One region of the Ureibacillus sp. GCM10028918 genome, then DNA from elsewhere that is predicted to be linked to it. Evidence: riboswitches for the same ligand, from Rfam matches in the RefSeq annotation. Region 1 holds a riboswitch; the other holds the start of a gene.
What was found. Region 1 has a riboswitch for cobalamin ahead of ACFQU5_RS07670 (FecCD family ABC transporter permease). Riboswitches for the same ligand answer to the same signal wherever they lie in the genome.
Positions count from the first base shown of each region.

Region 2: another riboswitch for cobalamin. It lies ahead of ACFQU5_RS08775 (glutaredoxin family protein); the one in region 1 lies ahead of ACFQU5_RS07670 (FecCD family ABC transporter permease).

Region 1 covers NZ_JBHTFK010000005.1:952,473-960,426, forward strand. Annotated here, with positions in the region: gene ACFQU5_RS07665 (adenosylcobinamide amidohydrolase) at 1-1,201, opposite strand, end outside; gene ACFQU5_RS07670 (FecCD family ABC transporter permease) at 1,206-2,189, opposite strand; cobalamin riboswitch at 2,423-2,616, opposite strand; gene ACFQU5_RS07675 (CAP domain-containing protein) at 2,898-3,509, opposite strand; partial or broken gene ACFQU5_RS07680 (S-layer homology domain-containing protein) at 3,516-3,911, opposite strand; gene argS (arginine--tRNA ligase) at 4,183-5,850, opposite strand; gene ACFQU5_RS07690 (YwiB family protein) at 5,850-6,287, opposite strand; gene ACFQU5_RS07695 (GTPase) at 6,421-7,440, opposite strand; gene speB (agmatinase) at 7,658-7,954, opposite strand, start outside.
Region 2 covers NZ_JBHTFK010000006.1:147,469-155,422, forward strand. Annotated here, with positions in the region: gene nrdF (class 1b ribonucleoside-diphosphate reductase subunit beta) at 142-1,116, opposite strand; gene nrdE (class 1b ribonucleoside-diphosphate reductase subunit alpha) at 1,104-3,197, opposite strand; gene nrdI (class Ib ribonucleoside-diphosphate reductase assembly flavoprotein NrdI) at 3,194-3,553, opposite strand; gene ACFQU5_RS08775 (glutaredoxin family protein) at 3,550-3,774, opposite strand; cobalamin riboswitch at 3,975-4,154, opposite strand; gene ACFQU5_RS08780 (bifunctional metallophosphatase/5'-nucleotidase) at 4,279-5,718, shown strand; gene ACFQU5_RS08785 (YjcZ family sporulation protein) at 5,767-5,901, opposite strand; gene ACFQU5_RS08790 (LysE/ArgO family amino acid transporter) at 6,054-6,656, opposite strand; gene ACFQU5_RS08795 (aminotransferase-like domain-containing protein) at 6,755-7,954, shown strand, end outside.

The DNA of each region.
Region 1 (7,954 bases):
ATTTGCCATTAATGATTACCCATGTATTAATCGTTCCTACTTGAAAGAAGTTGTTGCGTTTATAGCTTTGGGAAACATCGATTGCATTCCCGACCCCCGCCGTTACTACAACGAATACTTCGCCAAAGGGCATCTCATATTTCTTTATAACAGCCTTTTTCGTATCAACAGCAGTCATCATGCCGACCGTATTTGTTGGTGAAAAGCCTTTACTGACTAAGTACTGGAGATATTCTTCTTTAACATGTTCAATATCATAATCGGGTTGTACTGTCCGGTTCATGAAGTTCGCATACCATCCCATCCCTGCGTTATGTACCGCTGAAGATAGCACTCTTAAAGGATAATGGGATTTAAATTCAACATATTCCTGTTTAATTTTTATTTGATCCAATTTTACCACTTTCTCTTCAGACTGATTCTGCAATTCCGGTAAAATGGTCATTTGTGGCTTTGGTTGCTCTGGATGTGCTTGTATCGAAATCCGGGTATTATAAACATCCTTAATTTGCTCTTCGAGTAATACCTCATGTGGAGCACCGAAAGCTTTCACTTTTCCATTTTCCATTAAAAGTATTTCATCACAATAGAGTGACGCCAAGTTAATATCGTGGAAAACGGAAACTACGGTTAGTTTATTTTCAGTGACTTCTCTCTGTATCATATCTAAAATTTGCTTTTGATGTGCAATATCGAGATGATTGGTCGGTTCATCAAGCAACAGTAAACTTGAGGCCTGTGCCAAAGCTTGTGCGATGAAAACTCTTTGCTGTTCGCCACCTGATAAAAACTCCAAATAATGGTTTTCATATTTTTCAATATCCGTCAACTGCATAGCTTTTTTTACTGCACGTTCATCTTCAGCTCTCCAACTTGAGAAAAAGCCCGATTGATGTGGATACCGTCCAATCGATACAGTGTCACGAACAGTACTTGAAAACGCTGTTGCATGTAATTGCGGGAGTATGGTCATTTTTCTAGCTAACTCGCGGGTTGAATAATCATTTATATCCACGCCATCTATAATGACGGTTCCAAAAGTGGGACTCATGATGCCACTGATTACCTTTAGTAATGTGGATTTTCCGCATCCGTTCGGCCCTAATATCCCAACCATCCTGCCTTTCTCCACTTCAAATGAAATATCTGATAGGATTGGTGTTGCACCATAACCACCTGAAATATTGTGAACCTTTAGCATATTTTCACCCCCTACTTCTTCGCTGTTTAAAGAAGATATACGAAAAGACAGGTGCCCCGATAAAGGATGTAATGACACCAATCGGTAATTCTGAGGGCGTGATGATTGTCCTTGAAACGAGATCACAAAGTATCAAAAGACTCGCACCATTTAAGAATGATAACGTCAATAAATGGCGGTGATCCGTTCCCCAAAGCATGCGCGTCATATGTGGGACAACTAATCCAACAAACCCAATAGTACCCGAAACCGCCACTGCCGCTCCAGTAAGCATCGAACCTCCAGCAAGAATTGCATACTTTCGCTTTTTTACGTTTACTCCTAAAGCTTGTGCCCGTTCATCACCATACATCATGGCATTTAATTCGCGGCGATTGAGCCATAAAAGGATGACTCCAATCACGACAAACGGCAAAATCATTTGGACATATGGCCATCCTCGCATGGATACACTCCCAAGAAGCCAACTTGTAATTTCACGCAACTGTTGTCCAGTAAGTGCAATCATTAACGAAATACAAGACCCTAAAAAGGAACTAAAAATAACACCTGTCAAAATAAGTGTTTCCATTTTCATGGAGCGATCGATTATTCTTGCAAAGGATAATACAAGAATCATCGTAATGAATGCCCCCACCATACCAATCAACGGCAGAGTGTATACGCCTATGATAGGTATCGAAAGACCAAAGAAAATCGTCGCAACGGCTCCAACAGAGGCACCAGAAGAAATACCAAGTGTATATGGATCAGCTAAAGGGTTTTTAAGCAATCCCTGAAACGCAGCCCCAGCAATTGCCAGTGAAGCCCCAACAAGACCTGCCAAAACTACACGGGGCATTCGAATGCCCCATAATATACTGTAAGCACTTGGATTCGTTTCCTTATCCCATAAGGTTGAAAGTGGGATATCTGCTGAACCAATTGAAACGCCGAGCCAAATGCTTGCCAATAAAATAACGATCGATGAACTATAAGCAAACAGCATTCTTTTTTTCACAAAGTTACCTCAAGACTATTCTTTACATTATTATATTTTTTAGTAGAAGTTGTATCCATTTTGTAGTTCATTGTTTCACCTATGTGTTACCAAGTATATTTTTTGCATCATTCAGCCACATTATGAAGCAAAATAAAAAGTCTCCCTAGACATAAAGGGAGACGGTTTAGTAATTGAAAAAAATTACACGTTTTGTACTCCCCTTATCCTCGTAAGGTTTGAATCTCTTTTTCATAAAGGCAGGTCTCCTGGCTTATGGTCATTGTGTTCCCTTCCTTCCCATTACAAGTCTCTTGCAACAGTGGATTTTAGGGCCACTCCCATTTACAGTTGCGGGACAGCGTTGGATTTGCACCAACTTCCCTTTTACTCTTTTTGCAAATCTTGCAAAAAGACCTTTACTACTTTTGAATTTCTTTCTTTCTATTATACTTTATTTTTGGAAAAGGATGTATAAAACTTTAGCATGAACGATTCCGTTATTTACCAATTTTCTATTAAACCAACTATATTATGGCGCATTACTTTTTTAATACCATCTATACGGGGACGAAGCAAACCAATTTCTTCATAATATCTATGTGTTCATGTGAAAACATCGAACTCGAATACAAGCAGCTCGATACATGCGAGCGTTCAAAAAAAAGAGAGCAATAATAGCTCTCTTCAATGAAATATAAATATAGAAATCTTAGCCTATGGACGAATAAATTGTTGCGTCCAATAATTCCCGTTCTGCGCGTATCCTACCCCGATATGAGTAAAGTTGGAGTTTAATATATTGGCTCGATGGCCCTCGGAATTCATCCAGGCTTCTACAACTTCCTGTGCTGTCCGTTGCCCCTTCGCAATATTTTCACCGGCAGCTCTGTATGAAATACCAAGAGATGTCATTAATTCAAATGGCGTGCCATAGGTAGGACTATTGTGACTAAAATAATTATTTTTGGACATATCATCCGATTTAATTTGCGCTGAATTCATTATTGGTTGATAGATTTCCAATGGTTGCAATCCGTATTTCGCCCTTTCTTTATTCGTATATTCTACAACTTGTTGGGCGAAACCATTTTCAACATCCGGTGCTTGGTCATACGATTCGGCTCGTACAACAAAAGAGGCCATTTCAGCTCTTTTCACGGGTTCATTGGGCGAAAATGTTGTCGTGCTTGTTCCTGTTGTAACGCGAGCATTATATAACGCTTGTATATAATGACGGAACCCGGACGATGAACTAACATCTTTAAAAGGATATGTGATAGTAGAAGGAAGCCGGATTTCAAACGCATTTACAAGGATGATTGCCATTTCGGCTCTTGTTAATGATTTTCCCGGTTTAAAGGTATGATCCTGATAACCTCTAATTACTCCTCGTTCATATAAAGCATTAATTTCCTTAAAAGATGGTGAAGTTGAATCCACGTCGGCAAAAATCTGTTTTGTATAAGAGGAAGCATCAATGTTTAAAGCTTTTGTTAATATAATTGCTGCTTGTTCTCTTGTTAATAATTGATTCGGTTTAAAAGTCCCATCAGGAAAACCATTGAGCACCCCTCGATTATATAATGCTTGAATGGCTTCAAAATGCGAGTTTGTTGGCGATAAATCCGAAAAATCCAATGATTTTGCATCGGCTGCCGGAACCGATATGACTGCCGCTGCAGCAATGGTAGCTAAGTACGCAGTATACTTTTTATTCATAAGGTTCATCTCCTTTAGCAGTCTATGCAAACCTTATCATACCTTTTCCTATGAAACTAGGTCCCTCGGAAATAGGTTGAAAGATAGTCAGTTTCTATATATCCACATTTGTGCGTATAGAAACGTACTAGATTTAATGGAGCGGCATTCATCAACCTAAGAATTGAAAAGCTACGCGTTACTCTTACTAACTCACTGTTTAGCCCCCTCTTTAAATACTCTCAAGAAAAAACCAGCCCCCTATTTTCTAAGGGACTGGTTTAATTGAAATCACATATTATTACATTTTTTCAGGAGCTGCTACTCCGATTAAACGTAATGCGTTTGCTAGTGTCACACGAACGGCGTTGATTAATGCCAGACGTGCTTCAGTTAACTCTTTGTTATCAGGGTTAAGCACTTTTTCAGCGTTGTAGAAGCTGTGGAATGCAGCTGCCAAGTCTTGAATGTAGTTGGCAACACGGTGTGGTGTACGGTGTTTTGCCGCCTCTGCTACTACTTGAGGGAATGCACCTACTTTTTTCAGTACGTCCTCTTCTTTTTCTGCCGTTAATAAATCTAGATGATCTAATGAAGTCTTGAATCCTTGCTCATCTGCAGAACGGATAATTGAGCAAATACGTGCATGAGCATATTGTGCATAGTAAACAGGGTTTTCATTTGATTGTGATACTGCCAAGTCTAAGTCGAAGTCCATATGTGAATCACAAGCAGTTTTTACAAAGTAGTAACGTACTGCATCCAAGCCCACTTCTTCAACTAAATCACGCATCGTAACAGCATTCCCGGTACGTTTACTCATTTTGTATTTTTCACCGTTTTTATAAAGCTGCACCATTTGGATAACTTCTACTTCTAATTTATCTCGGTCGTATCCAAGTGCTTGAATTGCTGCCTTCATACGTGGAATATAGCCGTGGTGGTCGGCACCCCAGATATTGATTAGCTTTTCAAAGCCGCGTTGAATTTTATCTTCATGGTATGCAATGTCCGGCGTTAAATAAGTGAATGAACCCTCTGATTTAATTAATACACGGTCTTTATCGTCACCGAATGTAGTTGAACGGAACCAAGTTGCTCCCTCTTCTTCAAACACATGACCGTTTTCTTTTAGTTTGTTTAAAGCTACTTCGATTTTGCCGTTCTTGTATAAAGATGTTTCTGAATACCAAACATCAAAATTCACACGGAAGTTTGCTAGGTCATTTTTTAATTTGTCCAATTCTAATTTCAACCCATGCTCACGGAAGAATTCGAAGCGTTCCTCATCTGACTTTTCAAGGATTGCTCCTCCGAATTCATCAGCTAATTTACCAGCAATCGTAATAATATCTTGACCATGGTAGCCGTCTTCCGGCATAGCTGCATCCATTCCTAAAGCCTGTTTGTAGCGAGCTTCCAATGAATGAGCCAGATTGTTAATTTGATTACCCGCATCGTTGATATAATATTCGCGGGATACGTCAAACCCTGCAAAGTCTAATACGTTACATAATGAATCACCGAATGCAGCCCCACGAGCATGTCCTAAGTGCAGGTCACCTGTTGGGTTTGCTGATACAAACTCGACTTGGACTTTTTCGCCATTGCCAGCTGTAGAGCGACCATAGTTTTCACCTTGTTCTTTTACTGCTTTTACAACATCGGCAAGGAATGCTTTACGCACCGTAATGTTAATAAAGCCTGGGCCGGCAATTTCTAATTTTTCAATTTCAGTGCCCTCTGTTTCAATGTTTTCTAAAATGCTTTCTGCAATGGCGCGTGGTGGTTTTTTGGCTAACTTTGTTAACTGCATTGCTAGGTTCGTCGCAAAGTCACCATTCGCTTTATCCTTAGGTGTTTCTAAATGGATATTCAGGTGTGTCCCTGCTTCTACTAAACCTGATTTTTCAACTGCCGCTTGCAAGGCGTCTTTAATTGCTTGTTGCAATTGTTCTACTGCATTCATTATTGTACCTCCGAATAGTGTATTTCCAATGTATATTTTCCAACAGCTTGACCGCTTAAAATGAGATCGTACTGGACGTTAAATTTTCCACTCAGGATTTGGCCTTCTTTATAATCATAGGATAAATGTCGGGTTTTCGTTACGATTGGCAATGATCCAAACTGTGAATCGTATTCCCCTATCTCTTCTTGTATTGTGTTGAATGGCAGGCGCATTTTCACGCCGCCACCACGTAATATCAAGGCTTGTTCGCTACCCATTTTGACTGTTGTACGGATTTCTTTTTCCTCAAGTTGTTCTACATAACGTAGATAGGTTTTACCGGATTTTTTTACTAATGAACCGTCTAACCACATTTCGTAGTTTTCTTTATCTCCATCAATCGGAAGAATTGTGGAATTCAATTTTATTTTCACTTTCGTTTCAGCATTATTCATACTGTGGTCACTCCAGACTCTCATTACTATAACCTTTATATTATATATTAAAGCCTAATCAAAGTTCAATCATACCATAACTATGAGGAAATTATAAAAAAATCCAAAAGCACCTATGCCTTTGGATTGAAAATTAAATACTTGGATTGTCTTTTTCTTTTTTCAGGAACATCTCATAAATAGATTTTAATTGTTCTGCTTTTAATTCTATATTATGCTCATGCATGTATTTTACAGCATAACCTAATGCGACTGTAGTAGCACCCGCTACACTTGCACCAACGATCGAACCGGCAGCGGGGATAAATTTCACAATTTGGCGGAAAATCGTCTTCCCGATATTTCCAACAACCGTAGCGATGATTAGTTCTTTGGCATTTTCTTTTGATACAGGTTTTTCATAAAGTGTAGAAAGTTTAATCATCAATCCTACTTGTATTCCTGTTAATGGAATAAAATCCGAGCCTGGTATTGGCGATGCCCCAACAGCCGCTGAAGAGGCACCAGCAGCCAAAATCCACTTATTCGCAATTGAACTTTTATCTTTTAAATTTTGTGCCATAAGGACATCTTTGGACTTTTTTTCCAGGACTTCCAACAATTTTGATTGCAACATTCCTATGTTCTCCCCGGTTCTCGAGGAAATAGGTACTACTGGGTGGTTGTAATTGGTATGCTCTTCTATATATTTTACTAAGTTCGGCACATCATCTGCTGCATCAATTTTGTTTAGGACAATGATAATATCGCTTGTAATCTTTTCGATTTTCCTAAAGTTTTTTAATTCATTATCAGATAAGACTGTACCGGCAGCATTTAAAAAGAATAGGACAACATCTGACTGTTGATAATATTTAATTGTGACCTCTGAGTTTTCTTCTACTACATCATCCAGGCCAGGCGTATCTACAAAAACGATATTTTCTTTATAGGCATATTTTTGGATTTGAACTGTTTCACCTGGTTGAGCACCAACACTAGCCAAGTCTTTATCCATTAATTTATTTATAGTGGACGATTTCCCTGAATTCACATCCCCTACCATGGATATTAAGATTTTTCTGTTGAGTTGTTCATTTATTTCTTCAGATTTTTGTTCAAAGGCTTCTTCGAATAGTCGATCGAAATTTTCTTTTTCAAATTCTAAACTCATCTAGTGCACCTCTATAGTAAATATTATTTTTGCAGGAAATTTCTGTCGATTTAAACATAAAAAAAAGCATAGAAAATGTAAAGAAATTTTCTATGTTTTTTATACTATTTTGTTATTCCACCCAGCCTAAAATCATTTCTCTTAGTAATTTTGCTGCTGTGTTTGCGCCTGTCGCAAGCTTTCGGCGCAGAACTTAGAGGAACTTGTATATGAACTGTTATTTCACCCAGCCTAAAATCATCTCTCTAAGTAATTTTGCTGCTGTGTTGACTGTCATTTCGGAATGATCGTATATAGGGGCTACTTCTACTAGGTCGAACCCTACTACATTTACGCCGCTGCGAGCAATTTCATGGATGGAGGCTAAAAGTTCTTTTGACGTGATCCCTCCGCAATCCACTGTGCCAGTTCCTGGTGCGTGGGCTGGGTCTAAAACGTCGATATCGATTGTTACATATACATTGCGACCAGCTAACGTTGGCAACACTTTTTTAAGTGGCTCCAACACTTCAAA
Region 2 (7,954 bases), on a different contig from region 1:
TATAATCCTTTAATAATCGTTCTACAAATATAGACATAAAATTCAAACACAAAACAGAGGAAATTTAATAGCTCTCAGATGAATCTTAATTTAACTAGAAAAACCTCACAGAAGCTTTACTGCTTCTGTGAGGTTTCATTTTTATATTCTATTTTTGAAATCAAATGTGTCATCCGTTATAGGAGCCATTTTCGCTTTTGCGTAGCTGGATCCTTTCTGACTAAAGAAATCATAAGTCGACCCTTCATTGCGGATACCGTTCATTACAATCGGATTTACTTCTTCTTCAGGGAACATTGGATCAAATCCGACGTTCATTAGCGCTTTATTGGCGTTATAACGAACATAGGCTTTTACGTCTGGTGAAAGGCCTGTTTCTGCATACACATCATCTGTATAGCTCATCTCATTTTGATATAAGTCCAATAACAGTTCATATCCCCATACCGTTAACTCATCTTGCTTTTCCTTAGTAAATTGCTTGAAAAGATTTTGAGCGAAGAACCCTACTGCAAGACCATGAATGGATTCATCACGCAAAATGAGCGAAATCACTTCTGCTGAATTACGCAGAATTCCTTGTCCACCTAAATAAAGAGGATAGAAAAAGCCCGAATAGAATAAGAAAGATTCTAGCATCACCGAGGAGAACATGGCTTTCCATAAGCTTTCTGGATTTCCTTCTTCAATGGCGTTATAGATATCTCCTATTTTGTTTGCCTTGTATTGAAGATATTCGTTTTTCTTAACCCACTCGAACAATTCATCAATTTCAGCGTTGGTACAAAGAGTTGTAAAAATATAAGAATACGATTTTGCATGAATCGCCTCAAAAGCTCCAAATACTGTGAAGACTGCTTTTTCTTGTAAATCTGTTGCATACGTAGCAATTTGGTTCATTCCGATATTCGTTTGAACCGTATCAAGTAGTGTAAGGCCAGCAAATACCTTTTTATAAGTCTCTTGATGTTCAAAACTTTGCCACTGCTTTACATCTTTACTAACGGCAATTTCTTCTGGAAACCAGATTTGTTTCCATTGCTGGTCCCAAAATATTTGAGCGAGCTCACTCGTCGGTTTATTCCAATTGACTGCCTCATAGACTAGATTTGACATGCCACACACTCCTCTAATGTTTGTAAACGTTGTCGTACATAGTAAACCGACTTAATGCCACGCATCCAAGCGTAAATATAGATTTTCGCTAACTGCTCAGTTGTCCAAGCATCCGTTACATAGAGGGTCATTGAAATCCCTTGATCGACATGCTTTTGTGCCGCAGCATATAAATCAATGAGGTCATAAGCATTGACATCATAGGCTTCTACGTACAGGTGAGCATTGTCATTCGTTAAATATGGCATTGGGTAAATCGTACGGCTATCTGCATAATCACGCACTTCCACGCGTTCGGTGCATGGTGAAATGGATGCCGTGCATGATCTGATATAACTAATCGATCCAGTCGGAGCAACAGCCAATCTATATGAGTGGAATAATCCATATTCTTTCACGTCTTCCGCTAACTCTTTCCACATATTCGCTGTAATAATCGGCACATTTCCAAGAGCACGAATAGATTCTGGTAGATACTCTTTTTCTTCTTTGTTGATATATGATTCAAAGTAGTTGCCGTTTGCATACTCACTCTCTTCGAATTGGTAGAACGTCTCACCACGCTCTTTTGCAATTTCCATTGAGCTTTTAAGAGAGTAATAGTTAAGCGCCTCCATAAATCCATCGATAAAGTCAATGGATTCCTTCGAACCATACAGGATTCCTTGTGTCACTAAGTGGCCATGCAAATTCATAACGCCAAGTCCTACTGAGTGCATCAATTTATTTGCTTTCGCAACAGATGGAACGTTTTTAATATGCGTCATTTGAGATACATTGGTTAAAAGACGCATTGCTGTATCCACTAATTTACCAAAATCAGCTACTTTACTTGCTTCATGCATATCTATTGAGCCGAGATTACAGGATACATCTAAGCCATACTCATTTGGTTCATCTTGGTCTGTGATAATACTCTTTTGCTGAAGCTGTAAAATTTCCGTGCACAAATTCGACATTGCTACGCGACCAATATTTTTTAGTGGATGCACTTCATTTACATTATCATCAAAGATTTCAAATGGGTAACCAGATTCAAACTGGGCTTTTTTCACTTCTGTATAAAGCTTCCTTGCATTAAGCCGTTTGATTTTGCGTATTTTTGGGTTATCCAGCAATTCATAATACATCTCTGAAATTGAAATTTCGGACATTCGTTTACCATATTCTTTGTAAATATCATATGGACTAAAGAGCACAATGTCTTTATCTCGTTTCATGAGCTCAAAGAAAATGCTCGGAAGGATGATGCCTGTTGATAATGTTGCCAGGCGGATTTTATCGTCAGCATTCGGTTTTTTGGACGAGATAAAATTCTCAATATCCGCGTGGAATATATTTAAATAGACAACCCCTGAACCGTTGCGTTGTCCAAGTTGATTCGAATAACTGAAAGAATTCTCCAACAATTTAGCAACCGGGATAACACCACTCGCACGATTTAAAATTCCTTTAATGGGATCTCCAAGTGGACGCAAGTCAGTTAAGTTTACACCCACACCGCCACCGAGACGAGATAACTCCAAACAATACCCGATGTTTTCAGCAATGCTATTCATCGAATCGTCCATTGATAGTTTAAAACAGCTTACCAGCTCCCCACGAGCTTTCTTTCCACTATTTAAAGCTGTTGGTGTAGCAGGTTGGTAAGCTTCCATCATGGCTTCCACAGCCCGTTCTGCTAAATCTGTATTCCCTTGTGCTAAATACAAAGCAATAATCACAATTCGATCTTCGTATTTTTCAAGAATCTCTTCACCATCACGGCTCTTCATCGCATAACTGTCGTAAAATTTGCTTGCACTCATAAAAGAGGGGAATCGGAAGTTGTAATCGTATGCTTTTTTATATAAATGTTTAATAAATTCTAAGTCATACTGTTCAATAAATTCTTTTTCGTAATACCCTTCCTCTACTAAATAACGAATCTTTTCTTCAATATCAATAAAGTATCGTAAGCGAACGTTTACATATTCTAAAAAGTAGCGCCGTGTCGCTTCTCGATCCTTTTCTAGTTCAAGCTGTCCTGTCGTGTTATATCGATTCAGCACATCATTATTTAGTTTCAAAAATGTTTTCATCCAATGACCCTCTCTTCATAAAACTGTTGAATGACTTCATAATCTCCTCTGTATCCGCGCAAATCTAATTTGCGTACTAGAGGGACTTGGTAGCGTGATGCAATTTTTTCCCCTGCACCACCAAATACGTGATGGCCAAAGTTGCTATTTCCACTGACAACTACACCTTTACAAAGGGTTCCATTTTGTTCCAAAAAATGAGCAACCCTCACTGGAATATCCCCAAGCCCGTCTGTATATGTAATTAATAGAAAGGGCTTGTCCAACTGTAATCCTTCCTCAATCTCAATTGCTTCACCCTGTATTTTGGAAACAACATAACGGACGTTTCCGGTTCTGCTAGCATAAGCAATCACCCTGCAACCAGTTCAATATGAGAAACAATCTCTTGAACATCTCCAATCAACTGGCCATCAAATTCTAAAACAGGTACAGTAAAGAAGCCTGCATCTATGATGGTTTGCTTCGCCTGCTCATTTTCATCAATATTGACCACTTCTACTTCAAGACCTGCTCTCTGTAATTCTGATTTTACCCACATGCATTTTGGACAAATGGTTTTTGTATATAGTTTCATCTAATCCTCTCCTCTATTAAATTTTTTCTCTACTTCAATACCACTTTGTACATCGTGTAAACAGCAGAAGAAAAATACATTTTTCAGCCCTATGGCAAAAATAAAAAGCCACCCCTTCGAAAAGAGATCGCCTTAAAATGGAAACGCCCAAATGTATAGAAAATAGGTAACGTCCCCATCTCTCAATCCCCGAAGAAATGATTGTTCTGTTTTACTAGGCAGGTCTCCTGGCTTAGCTTCGTCCTCTGATTCCCTTCCCGTGATATACACACAGTGGCATCGAATCATCGTTAGCATTACAGTTGCGGGGACAGCGTTGGATTCTCACCGAACTTCCCTTTTAAACTACATATAGTAGTACCCAATCAAAACAAACACAATATATAGATTTAATTTACGAAATTAAGTGTAGCATATATTCTAACATGGTGTAAATAAGTCTATTTTCGTTTACCATACTAAATATATGCTATTAAAAAATTGCAAGCAAAAAGAGGTGAAGCAATGACTTCCATACTAATTACAAGCGATTTACACGGACGACTGGATCGTTTTAAGCCTTTGGTCAATCAAATGAAAGCATTAAATCCAGATTTAGTGATTGATAACGGAGATTTTCTTGATGGTAGCCCCGCTACTTTTTATTACAAGCATATCGATAAAAATTTACATCCAATGATTAAACTTGCAAATGAAATCTATGATGTGGCAGTTTTCGGTAATCATGAATTTCATCATAATCTATCAGCTATTCAAAATTTGGGTTCTGAGTGTTATTTCCCTTGGATTAGCTGTAATATTGGCGAATTTGCTAAACCTTACTTTATAAAGAATATTCGTGGCAAAAAGTTTGTCGTAGTAGGTGTAACCACCCACTTTACCCCCGTTTGGGACGAGTACGGATATGTGAAGGACCTTAACTTTGAGGATGCCCTGAAAGCTTTACAATATTGGGTGGATTATGTAGTGACAAATGAGAATCCGGATTATCTTATTGTTTCCTACCATGGCGGCTTTACCGAAGATCCATTAACAGGTACGGTATATCAGGAACGAGTCGGTGAAAATCAAGCAAACGAAATTTTAGAAGCCATTACCGGAATTGATTTACTCATTACAGGTCACCAGCATTTATATATCAATGAAAAAATTCAAGATACAATTATTATTCAACCAGCTTCTCATGGAATTGGATTTTTCGAGGTACAAATAGATTTTGAACAAGGGCATAGTTATGCAATCTTTCACCAACTGGAGGAAGATCAACTCTCTTGCTCTTATCCAAATGAAGTAGAGAACTGGCTAGATCAGGAGCTTACATACATCCAAAGAGATTATTCTTATAACGGGTTATTAACTTCACGACTTTCGAGCCATCCCTTTATACAGCTAATACATGACATGCAACTCAAAGCGACAGATGCTCAAATCTCTGTTTGCGATCTTTTGTATATGGAGACTGGCGGATTGAACGGCAGGATTACAAATCGCGATTTATTTATAAACGCACCACGAGAACATAAATTAAGGGTTATTTTATTAGCAGGAATTGAAATTAAACAGCTAATAGAGCAAAGTGCAGCCGTATTAGCGATGAATCAGAATGGAGAGATTGATTTTAGCACAAATGTTTATCCTCACACACCTATGCCATATCAGTACGATTTTTGGGGTGGGATTTCCTATCTAATTGATATAAGGGAGCCGGTTGGTCATCGTGTAAAGAATATGATTTTCAAGGGTGAGTCTTTGGAAAATGAACACTACTATCGTGTTGTATTGAATAGCTATCGGTTAACAGGGTATGACTTTCCTTTACTAAAAAATAGGAAAATCCTTAGTGAAACAATACAAACAGTTCCTTTTTTATTTAAGGACTATTTACAATCTGGCTTCCCTTCTGTCGTCCCAGATCACGGAAACTTTAAAGTGATATATTTGTAAAGCCCTCCGAAGAATTCGGAGGGCTAATTTTTATACTTTTTTAATTAATTAGTAGTCATATCCACCATTAAAGTAGTATGCACCAACAATAATTAGAAGAATGAATAGTACTACTAATAAAGCGAACCAAGAGCTATTTCCACCACTGCTGTATTCGTACTCACCGCCTACATTTTTACCCATTCCAAAACACCTCCTCAATTTCGAACTCAGTACAATATATGCACCCAGGAAGAAGTGTTCTAGACGAATGTATTGGTGTAAATGCCTAATTTGAATGAACAGCCTCATTCACTTAGCTAATATCCCCTGTTTGAAAGGGCTCATTAGACATACTAAAAAATAGTGATAAATAAATACAATGCCGTTCCCCATATAAAAATGGCCGAACATTTATTAAATAAAATAAAGATTCCTGTTGGTATATGTATCTTCTTTAAATTTGCTCCTATAATCGCCAAACCAAAAAACCAGATCCAGGAGACCACTATACAAGCAACTGTAAACATGACTTGTTCTTCCCCGCTATATTTCATGGCACTTGTTCCAATGACGCCAATTGTATCTAGTAATGCATGGGGGTTCAGCAATGATACAGAAAGAGCAAAAACAATTTGCTTTCTCACCTGCAAGGAAGTTTCCCCTTCGACATTTGCGGCTGGCGATGTCCAGATCACTTTCCCCATATAGATTAGAAACAGAATTCCTCCTGCTAATAAAACGATTCGAAGCCATTCAAATTGCAGCACAATCAAAGATAGTCCCAGAATAGCAAGTACAATCAAAACCGTATCACAAATCGCAGCAGTAATTGCTGCCGGTAAAGCTTTAGCTAACCTTGGTTGTGTAACGCCTTGAGTAAAAACAAATATATTTTGAACACCTAAAGGCAAGATAAGTCCAAACGCGAGTAGTATACCATGAAGTAAAGGTTCCATCTTTCAAACTCCTTTCCTCTCTATCATACATGTGATATAAATAGAAAAAAGGTCCAATTGGACGGTTTTATTCCCATCCAATCTAAAGGAGATAACATATGAACTGGCAACCGAATCGTTCCCTAACCACGAGCTTATCGAAACAAATTGTTCAATGGATGACAGAACAAATACAAAATGGTGAGTGGCCTCTTGGAACGAAATTGCCTCCACAACGTAAGCTTGCACTATCTCTTGGCGTAAACCGCAGTACACTTCAAGAAGCAATTGATGAACTGAAGGCGAATGGCCTGTTATCTTCCAAAACGGGCTCAGCTACGTATGTATCGAATGATTCCTGGAATGTGCTTGTGAAACAGAAACAAACAAATTGGCAGCACTATATCGAATCAAGCATCCATAAAGCAAACTATCAAACGATTCAATTGATTAATGAATTTGAGCAAGACGACACCGTCATTCGATTAGGCACAGGTGAACTTAGCCCCTCATTATTACCAACAGCTGAACTTCAAAGATCACTTAGCGAGGTACAATTGGACGGAAAAGCAATTGGCTATTCATCTCCTCAAGGAAATTTCAGTTTGCGTCAAGCCATATGCCAATATGTTAGAAAGCGGGGAGTCGAAACGTCGCCTGAAAATATTTGCATTGTCTCCGGAGGGCTTCAAGCACTTCAATTGATTGCACTTGGACTACTGGAAACAGGCTCATTTATTTTTCAAAACCATTTTTCTTATTTAAATTCCATTCATACTTTTCAATCTTTTGGAATGAATCTATATTCCCTGGAAGACAATCAACTTACCGCTGAGACAATCGAACGAATTCGCAAAAAGAGACAAGCCATTTTGTATACAATTCCTACACTTCATAATCCAACCGGCAGCAGTATGACTTTAGAAGCGAAAAAAAGTTTATATGCTTTGAGTGAAGCAGTACAATTACCAATGATTGAAGATGATGTTTATTTTGAATTACTTTTTGATGAACCAACTCCGGCTATTAAATCCTTCGATAGATCAGGCCAGGTTCTATATATTGGCAGCGTATCAAAAACGTTAAGTCCGGGCTTGCGGATTGGTTGGGTAATTGCCTCCACACCTATCATTAAACGTTTAGCAGATATTAAAATGCAAATGGATTACGGCTCCAGTGCGATTTCACAGCAAATCGTCGAATACTGGTTACGGACAGGCAGATATGAAAAACATATCGAACACTTAAAAGCGGAACTGAAAATGCGTGCCGAGCTCATGGATAACTTATTAAACCTATATTTTTGCAACATGGCTTCT